Regions from separate parts of the Vibrio kasasachensis genome, predicted to be linked through region 2. Evidence: predicted binding sites of a transcription regulator. Region 2 holds the regulator's gene; each other region holds the start of a gene.
The links. The regulator PurR, encoded in region 2, represses purine synthesis genes. The targets are predictions, from matches to a motif close to TNANGNAAACGTTTNCNTNA.
Positions count from the first base shown of each region.

Region 1: a site for PurR is predicted at 1,715-1,734, ahead of L4C38_RS00485 (NCS2 family permease). Genes of this name have one in related genera too.
Region 3: a site for PurR is predicted at 1,288-1,307, ahead of glpX (class II fructose-bisphosphatase). Genes of this name have one in related genera too.

Region 1 covers NZ_JAKJTB010000008.1:36,583-39,832, reverse strand. The annotation lists gene gpt (xanthine phosphoribosyltransferase Tet(34)) at 1-153, opposite strand, end outside; gene L4C38_RS00485 (NCS2 family permease) at 406-1,695, opposite strand; gene vcdP (small protein VcdP) at 2,162-2,248, opposite strand; gene L4C38_RS00480 (aminoacyl-histidine dipeptidase) at 2,708-3,250, shown strand, end outside.
Region 2 covers NZ_JAKJTB010000015.1:102,023-105,272, forward strand. The annotation lists gene L4C38_RS13220 (TVP38/TMEM64 family protein) at 1-57, opposite strand, end outside; gene L4C38_RS13225 (TfoX/Sxy family DNA transformation protein) at 163-756, opposite strand; cyclic di-GMP riboswitch class I at 869-951, opposite strand; gene purR (HTH-type transcriptional repressor PurR) at 1,103-2,107, opposite strand; gene torD (molecular chaperone TorD) at 2,309-2,962, opposite strand; gene torR (two-component system response regulator TorR) at 3,202-3,250, shown strand, end outside.
Region 3 covers NZ_JAKJTB010000014.1:113,103-116,352, forward strand. The annotation lists gene metF (methylenetetrahydrofolate reductase) at 1-563, shown strand, start outside; gene zapB (cell division protein ZapB) at 823-1,065, opposite strand; gene glpX (class II fructose-bisphosphatase) at 1,366-2,373, shown strand; gene L4C38_RS12405 (sensor domain-containing diguanylate cyclase) at 2,457-3,250, opposite strand, start outside.

The sequences.
Region 1 (3,250 bases), on a different contig from region 2:
GCCAAGTTCACGCGCAAGAATAGCGCCTGGAACTAGACCACCACGACTTACTGCCCAAATACCTTTCCATTGTTCAGCTGGCATCTGTTTTTCAGCAAGCTGACGGCAGTAGTTCTGCATGTTGTCCCAAGTAATAACGAATTTTTTACTCATTGTAATAACCTAATAATTTAAAGTTCTGCATCCCCTAATTTGCAAATGGTGCTCTCATGCAAAAAACAGCAGAGTGCGGACAGCTAAATGGGGACAAGCTGCGCAAACGATTATTCTACCCAAACAGCCTTATAATACCAATGGGGAATTTCCTCTAACAAAAAAAAAGCCATAGCAGTGTGATCTACTATGGCTTTTGCGATTTCACTGGAGAATGCACCAAGTCACTATCTACTTGGCACATTATCGTACTTAAGCGAATAAATATTTGAGTATAAAGACAGCAGATAGAACCCAAACACTAATAGAAACTTCGCGCCCTTTACCACTTAACAACTTAATTGCCGAGTAAGAAATAAAACCCAAGGCAATACCTTCAGCAATAGAGTAAGTCAAAGGCATCAACAAGCAAGTCACGACAACTGGCGCAGCTTCAGTTAGATCACGCCAGTCGATACTCACAAGACCCGACATCATCAAAATAGCAACATAGAACAGCGCGCCAGCGGTTGCATAGGCAGGGATCATGCCAGCTAATGGGGCAAAGAAAAGAGCCAGTATAAACAACACACCAACAACAACAGCAGTTAAGCCAGTACGACCACCAGCGGCTACGCCTGCTGTTGATTCAACAAAAGATGTCGTGCTTGATGTTCCCAGCACAGCACCTACCGATGTCGCCGTAGAATCTGCCAACAACGCCTTACTCAAACGCGGTAGTTTTCCATCTTCTTTAATTAAATTCGCTTTTGTTGCAACGCCGACCAAGGTTCCAGCCGTATCAAATAAATCAACAAATAAGAATGCAAATACAACGGAAATCATGCCCACTTCGAATACATCAGCAATGTTCATTTGCATTAATGTTGGAGCAATACTTGGTGGTGTTGACATTAACCCCCCCCACTGAACGTCACCTAATAGGAGACCAATTGTGGTAATAATCAAGATTGCGATCATTACCGCGCCGCGCACGCCACGGTACACCAAACCAATCGTCAAAAAGAAGCCAAGGGCTGCAAGTGCTGGCTTAAGGCTCGTAATATCGCCACGGCTCACCAACGTTGCTGGGTTATCAACTACGATACCGGCATTCTGTAAACCGATGAAAGCTAGGAATAGACCAATACCCGCAGAGATACCTGTACGAAGGGACATTGGAATTGAATTAATGATCCATTCACGAACCTTGAAGATACTCAACGCCATAAATAGCAAACCAGAAATGAACACGGCGCCGAGTGCCACTTGCCATGTATGTCCCATGCCCAATACAACACCATAAGTGAAGAAAGCGTTTAATCCCATACCAGGAGCAAGGGCGATTGGGTAGTTTGCCACAAAGCCCATAATGAAACAGCCAATCGCAGCGGCTAAACAGGTCGCCACAAAAACGGCACCCTTATCCATACCAGCATCAGCAAGCATCGCTGGGTTGACAAAAATGATGTAAGCCATCGTTAAGAAGGTAGTCACACCGGCGATGATCTCAGTTTTGACATTGGTGTCATTCTCGCTGAGTTTGAACAGTTTCTCGAACATTGTCGAATCCTATAAAATTTAAAGTAAACGTTTGCGTAATCGATTGGCTGGGATTATAAAGTTATCAAATAACAAATTCCAGATAGAATTATCACTCTAATTAATATTTTTCTTTATAAAGTCACTCTATAAACAGAAATAACGACCACAAACACCTGTGTTCACCTTATTTTTCATAAAGTAATCGCAACTTACTTAGCATGAAATATTTGATGATATTTTGAACCATGTTGTAAAATTTCAGCGTTGAACTAGGTGAAAATGGCACGTGTAATAGGAAGATATATTGAGGCTACGCAGTATTGGGCATATTTGACGAGAAACAACAGGCTTTAAGATTTAATGAGGGGATAAAAAAACGCCACTCAAAGTGAGTGGCGGTTGAATCATTGCAGCTAAAATAGTTAGCTGTAAAAAAATTCCAATAATAGGGGTCGAACAAAACTGTTTAATAACAAGCTAAGAACTAGTAGCCAAAGCTGGTTGGGTATACAAAATTACTAGTATAAACAGAGCTGTTTATCCAGAACATTGCACTTGGTAAACCTTTCATGCTATCACCTTAAATCAATGCATTAAAAACAAACGTTGATTTCTCAGTTCCTTGGAGGCGATAAATCGGACTCATCCTTTGAGCGTTTTTTCTTCAACTTGTGAAGTTGGTTACAAATATACCCTAAAGAAAAAAAATTACAATGCATTTGATGATAAAACTCGCAAAAAAATCGCAAACTTGATTTATATCAATTTATTTGTGTAATAAAATTACAACAAAAGGTGCCTACAACAAAAAACAAACATCTTCAGTGAAAACGATTGCCTATCAGGTTTTTAGCAAAATTAACGCATTTTCATCCGACAAATGATAAAAGCTATCATCGCTCTACTCTCTTTCTTATGAGAGTGATATGCTAGCTTCCTCTAATTTGTAGCCCAGCTCTAGTATTTCATCCCGCACTTAGTGGTTATACCTGCAACATGATCTGGTCTTAAGTAATATAAGGAGTCATCCGTGTCTGAGTTCCATTCTGAAATCAGCGAGTTATCGCCAACTCCACTTTGGCAGTTCTTCGATAAAATTTGTTCTATTGCCCATCCTTCTAAGCATGAAGAAGCGTTAGCGCAATACATTGTAAACTGGGCTCAAGAACAAGGTTTAGATGTTCGCCGTGATCCAACTGGCAATGTATTTATCAAAAAACCAGCCACATCAGGAATGGAAAACAAAAAAGGCGTCGTTCTTCAAGCACACATTGACATGGTGCCGCAGAAGAATGAAGACACACAACATGACTTCACTACCGATGCAATCCAACCGTACATCGACGGCGAATGGGTAACAGCGAAAGGCACAACGCTTGGTGCTGATAACGGCATCGGCATGGCTTCATGCCTAGCTGTTCTTGCATCAAATGACATCAAGCACGGTCCTATCGAAGTATTACTGACCATTGATGAAGAAGCCGGGATGACGGGAGCGTTTGGCCTTGAAGCTGGCTGGTTAGAAGGTGAAATCCTACTCAACACTGACTCAGAGCAAGAAGGCGAAGTCTAC
Region 2 (3,250 bases):
GATCAGCAGGGCAATTAACGCGACGAGAAATACTCCGATAACAAGCTTCTTATTCATTTTTTTCTCCTGAACTTGATGTTCATTTACTATCTTGTTGAATAAGAACCGTAAAGCCAACGAAAACTTTCAAAAAAAAACCAGCGATTATCGCTGGCTTAGAGTTTAGTTATGCAACCTTGAAAGTAATTCATCCCGACGAGATTGCGGAACCACTGACCAGTGTGTTCCTTTTATTGCACCTTCAAGCGACCACAATAGCTCAAGGCTTATTTCACTAACGTGTGACTCTCGAATAGCCTTGTAAGCTTCAAGAGAGCCAGTTTGTTCGAGTTGCTTAACGTTGTCGATACCGACTTTCTTAAGCATTCGTTCTGTCGCCAGTCGTAAATTGGGTAAATCCTTGATGCGAGTTGGTTTGGCTTCAGCTTGAGTAGACTTTTCGCTTTGTGCTTTAACAAGCGCTTCACGAGCAACTTGCAGTGTTTGGTCACAATCGTCCTGCCATTCTTCACTTAAAGCAAAGTATTTGGTCACAACAGGGAACCCACGCTTGTGATACACGTACGGCTCTAGACCTTGTTGTTTAAACTGCTTAGTGAGTGTGTTGTCGGCACGAATATGAAGTTTGTCGTGTACAACTAGCGCAAACATTGTTTCGTCTGCGAAGATCCCAAACCCACCAAACATAGAGCGAGATTTAATACGACCTAGTGGCTGAAATAGCCTCATTGAGTCTTTAAGTATTGGTTTATCCATTCAGTACTTTCTCGGTGTATGTGTATAATAATACGCCACCAAATCAGGTCCGAGAGAATAGCAGCTAATGCAGAAATCAGGAGAGTAATCCGTTAACGAGTGCATTTCTACCATCGGTAACCCCGCTGCCATACATAATGTTTAGGCCGGTGGCTTTGCGTCCCATCTTTTCAGAATGGTTTGCCCTGTGCGTGACTTAATTTGCTTTGCTAAAGATTAAGATACTTCGACATAGAAGTATTACAACACTATGAGATATTTGTGATCCTAATGCAAGAATTAAGTTGAATGTGAAAAGCAATAGCTGATGTGATGACCATCAGCTATTGTTATAGGAATCATTAGCTTAGTTTATTTTAGCTACTGTAGAGCGTTCAACGATTTCTGGATGCATTTCAAATATTCGTTTGTCGTGTTCTTTATCTTTAATTCGCTCAAGTAAGATTTCAAACGCATTTTTACCGACACGACGTTTTGGTTGGTGAACTGTAGTTAATGGCGGAGAGAAGTACTCAGCCAGTTCAATGTTATCGTAACCAATGACAGACATATCTTCAGGAACACGGATGCCATTTTGCTGTAGGCGGCTCATTAAACCAAGTGCCATCGTATCATTGAAGCAGAAAATTGCGGTAGGGCGCTTATCCATAGCAACGATTTTGTCCGCAGCTAGCACAGCTGTGTCACATTCGAAGTTGCCTTCTAGAATCCAATCTTCGTCCACGGGTAAGTTAGCTTCTGCCATAGCACGCTTGAAGCCTTGAATACGTTCCTGACATGCAGCTTTCTCAAAGTGACCACTTAAACAGGCAATATCGGTGTGACCATGTTTAATTAGGTACTTCGTTGCGAGGTAACCACCTTCTTCTGAGTTGTCGATGATTTTGTCGGCTTGCGAACTTTCAGGACCCCAATCCATGACCACTTTTGGAATATCTTTGTGACGATTAAGCATCTCACTCAATTCTTCAGTGAAATCTGAACACATAACTAAAATACCATCGACACGCTTTTCAGCCAACATACGGACATAGTCACGTTGTTTCTCGTAGATACCACCGGTATTGCACAGAATTAAGGTATAACCTTGGCGATAACAGTAGCTTTCTACACCATCAATCACTTCAGAAAAGAATAAGTTTGTAGATTGAGTAACCAGCATACCAATGGTGCGCGTGCTGTTACATTTCAAACTACGAGCTACGGCACTAGGAGCGTAGTTTAGCTCTTGTACTGCTTCCATTACACGTTCTTGAGTTGTTTCTGCAACAAAGCGAGTTTTGTTAATTACGTGCGAGACTGTTGTTGTTGAAACGCCCGCGAGACGCGCAACATCTTTTATAGTGGCCATAAGGTGTGATCCTATTTATAGTTGCCACCTAGCTATTCACATTCTTGAATAAATTGGCAGGAAGTATTAGAAATACAAAAACCGCTTTTTTACAGCGGTTTGCACTTGATTCATATTTTTTATCGTTTTCGGTTACGATTTTAGACCGCATCGTCGCCAGTAGCAAACGAAAACCTTTTCCCATCAAACGGAAGTCGGATTTTAGTCGGCTTCACCAACAAGATAGTCGCAATCAAGGTTTAGGAATGCAACCAGAAGCGATACAACCGCAGAGTAGAAGCCAAACGAGTCTAAACTTTGGCTCTTTGCTGAGAATTTTGGTACCCAGTTAAGAATATGTTGACGAATAAAGGATTCTTGTTCGATGAGCGCATCATTTAAATGACGCTCCTGCTCAAGTTCATTTGAGCGAATAATCATATTACCTAAGAGGTCGAGTTCGATGGCAATATGGTCAGCAGGTTCATTCATCTCTTTATTGATCGCAACACCGTGTTGAATGAGCAGTGCTTCCATCTCTATCGCGGGTTCATCATGTAATAGACCGCTCTTACCCACATACATAGAGGCATAAGGTAATGCTGATTCCTTGTCTGACTTTAAAAATAAGTCACAAAAATCAGCGGCAAGTTCAAGTTGTCCATCCTCGCGATCGATCTGACGATTTAGCGCGTCAACAAGTCGATCAATTGCGGGTTTTAGTGTTGGGTTTTCACCAAGACCAGCTAGGAAGCTGCGAATTTCAGGGCTTTGATATTGAACTAGTTCTGCCTCTGTAAGCTCTTTGGCAAACAAACTAGAAAACCACCAGTAAATTTCTGCACGCTTTTCATTAAAAGCTTTTAGTTCTTGCATCTGATAATGCTCCAAGTTTTCGTACTGTTAGTATTTTAGCGAAGAAAAATGAATAGCGATAACGCATGTTGTGACTAAATGGGTCAAAAAATGGCAAAATGTTAACAACTAAGCTAGGTTTGTTTTGAATCAATAAAAAATCATCTTTCTTGAGTTTAATATAACAAAGACTAGAAATGTTACGACTTATGAATAGAATACAGTTGAAATTAATTCCTAATGTAAATTAAGTGGTTTAGATGAGCTATCACGTATTAGTTGTAGAAGATGATGCGGTCACTCGCAGTA
Region 3 (3,250 bases), on a different contig from region 2:
GTATTGAAAGTATTGTTGCGCTGCGCGGTGATATTCCACCAGGTGGCGGCGCGCCCGACATGTATGCCTCTGATCTTGTTAAATTACTTAAGTCACGCCATGATTTTGATATCTCGGTGGCGGCTTTCCCTGAAGTCCACCCCGAAGCGAAAAGCTCCCAAGCTGATCTACTCAACTTAAAACGCAAAGTTGAAGCGGGGGCAAACCGCGCTATCACGCAATTCTTCTTTGATGTGGAAAGCTATTTACGCTTTCGTGATCGCTGCGTTGCCGCTGGTATTGATGTTGAAATCGTGCCTGGGATTCTACCCGTATCCAATTTTAATCAAGCTGCTCGCTTTGCTGCGCAAAACAATGTCAAAGTACCGGGATGGATGGCAAAACAATTTGAAGGTTTGGATGATGATCCTACCACCCGCCAGCTAGTGGGCGCTAGCCAAGCTATCGATATGGTCCGAATTCTAGGTCGTGAAGGTGTCAAGGATTTCCACTTTTATACGCTGAACCGCGCAGAAATGACTTACGCGCTTTGCCATACATTGGGTGTGCGTCCTCAAGAATAATAGCTGTTCGTTAACGCGCTACTAAAGCAGATTTAAAAGGTTGGCTCATCGCCAACCTTTTTCCATCAAGCAAACATAAAAAAGACCGACCTTCCGGTCAGCCCATTACACAAATATCAGTAGAATACACCCAAGAAACTTGAAGATGCAGGTAGGCGGCAAGTAAGAAAGTCCCCTGAGCATAGGTGAACTATGTGATTGGGGCGCACGAACACAGCCAACACCGCTGCAACTTCAAGTATGAAGGGTATAGAATAAATTATTCTACATCATCCATTTTACCTAGTAGGTTACGGATGCGATCTTGCCATACTGCATGCTCTTGCTGCATTTGCTCAGATTTTTGCTCTAGATCTGCACGGCTAGTGCGCAGATCATTTGCTTCTACAGTTAGCTTCTCTTTGTCTTCTTTCAGCTCTTCCACTTCCATTTGAAGCAGTGCGATTGTATCTACTGCAGTTTGAATTTTTGCTTCTAGTTTTTCTAATACTTCAAAAGACATCTTAGCCTACCTTGTTCTATTCGGTTGAAGTGAAGTTCGCTTCACGTATTGCCTTCATTCTACTTAGCAGAGCCCATAGACACACGCCCTATATTTGATATTGTGCACCATTCGCGCAAAAAAACAGCAGTTACTGACATTTACCTAACGTTAACCGCTTGATAACGCCTTTACTAGCTACTTTACTTCGCTTTGTTAATCAAATTCAATCTCCAACCGCAAAAAAGCAAACGTTTCCTTTTCGGTATGATAGAATCTCGCCAAATTTACTTCCTTCCATAAAACCTATTTGGAGTCATCATGAAACGCGATTTAGCAATGGCATTTTCTCGAGTCACTGAAGGCGCTGCTCTCGCCGGCTATAAATGGCTTGGGCGTGGCGATAAAAACGCAGCCGACGGTGCCGCAGTAGAAGTCATGCGCATCCTTCTCAATAAAACCGAAATAAGCGGTGAAATTGTTATTGGTGAAGGCGAAATCGATGATGCACCAATGCTGTACATTGGTGAGCATGTTGGTACTGGCGGCGATGAGGTTGATATCGCAGTAGACCCAATTGAAGGCACTCGCATGACGGCAATGGGTCAGTCAAATGCGTTAGCCGTGCTCGCTGCTGGTGAAAAAGGTAGCTTCTTAAAAGCACCTGACATGTACATGGAAAAACTGGTTGTTGGTCCAGGCGCAAAAGGCTGTATCGACCTGCACAAACCACTCAGAGAGAACTTAGAGAATGTCGCTAAAGCGTTAAACAAAACGTTAGATACTCTTGTTGTTATCACTCTTGCAAAGCCACGCCATGATCAAACCATCGCAGAAATGCAAGCGATGGGCGTACGTGTTTTCGCTGTGCCAGATGGTGATGTAGCGGCTTCAATCCTAACTTGTATGCCTGATAGCGAAGTGGACGCAATGTACTGCATCGGCGGCGCTCCAGAAGGCGTAGTTTCTGCCGCGGTTATCCGCGCATTAGACGGTGATATGAATGCTCGTCTCATGCCACGCCACGAAGTAAAAGGCGACACCGAAGAAAACCGTATCTATGGCGCGGCTGAACTTGCTCGTTGTAAAGAGATGGGCGTAGAAGCGGGTGTCGTACTAAAAATGGAAGACATGGCACGCAGTGATAACGTTGTCTTTTCAGCCACTGGTATTACTAAAGGTGACCTGCTAGAAGGCATTACTCGCCAAGGTAATATTGCAACCACCGAAACACTACTGATACGTGGCCGTTGCCGTACAATTCGCCGCATTAAGTCAACGCACTATCTAGAGCGTAAAGACCCTGAAGTACGCGATTTTATTCTGTAATCACATTGTGATTACAAGAAACAAAAAAGGATGGCTTTGCCATCCTTTTTTACACCTGTCAGCCTCAACTAAATCAAGTCCCACTACCAATCTTGCGCAATAATGATACGGTTTTTACCGGTTGTCTTCGCTTGATAAAGTAAAGTATCTGCTTTTCCTATACCGTTGTTTTGCCAAAATTGAGTAATGTCATCAAACTGACTCCAACGATAAATAACCGCGCCACCAGACGCGGTTACTGGCATAACGTGCCCATTAGATAGATGAATTTCAGGTATGCTGATATCATTCTGTACGCGTTTGAGTATTGCTTGAACCACCGCAATAGATTCACTACTGATCGCAACAACAAATTCTTCCCCGCCAAATCGAGCAACCAGATCAGCTTGACGCAAGCTATTGTTAAGTTGCTTGGCTATTTGGCAAATGACTTCATCACCCGCTTGATGACCATGACTATCATTAATGGCTTTAAAATCATCAATATCAAATACCGCGATTGCGATATATTTCGCTGGCTCTAACCCCTTCAACTTATGCGCAAACCCACGGCGATTTTGTAGGTTCGTCATCGGATCTAACATCGCCAATTCTTTAAGGCGTAGGTGTGTCATTTGAGTATAGCGAAACCAAAAAATACAAATAGCCAAGATATAGAATGAGATTATTGCAATCGCTCGTTGTTTTTCCGCCTCAAATATATGTGTTAAATGAAGCCCTTTAGGCTCATTTACCGTTAGATAGAGACCGGTTTCTTGACCAGCAATTTTTACTGGTTGTGAATACGTAAAACTGAATACATCTGAACTATTAAGTCCTTGCTCTTCAGTGAATCTATACCCTGCAACATAATCATCAATCAAATCATTTAAATCAC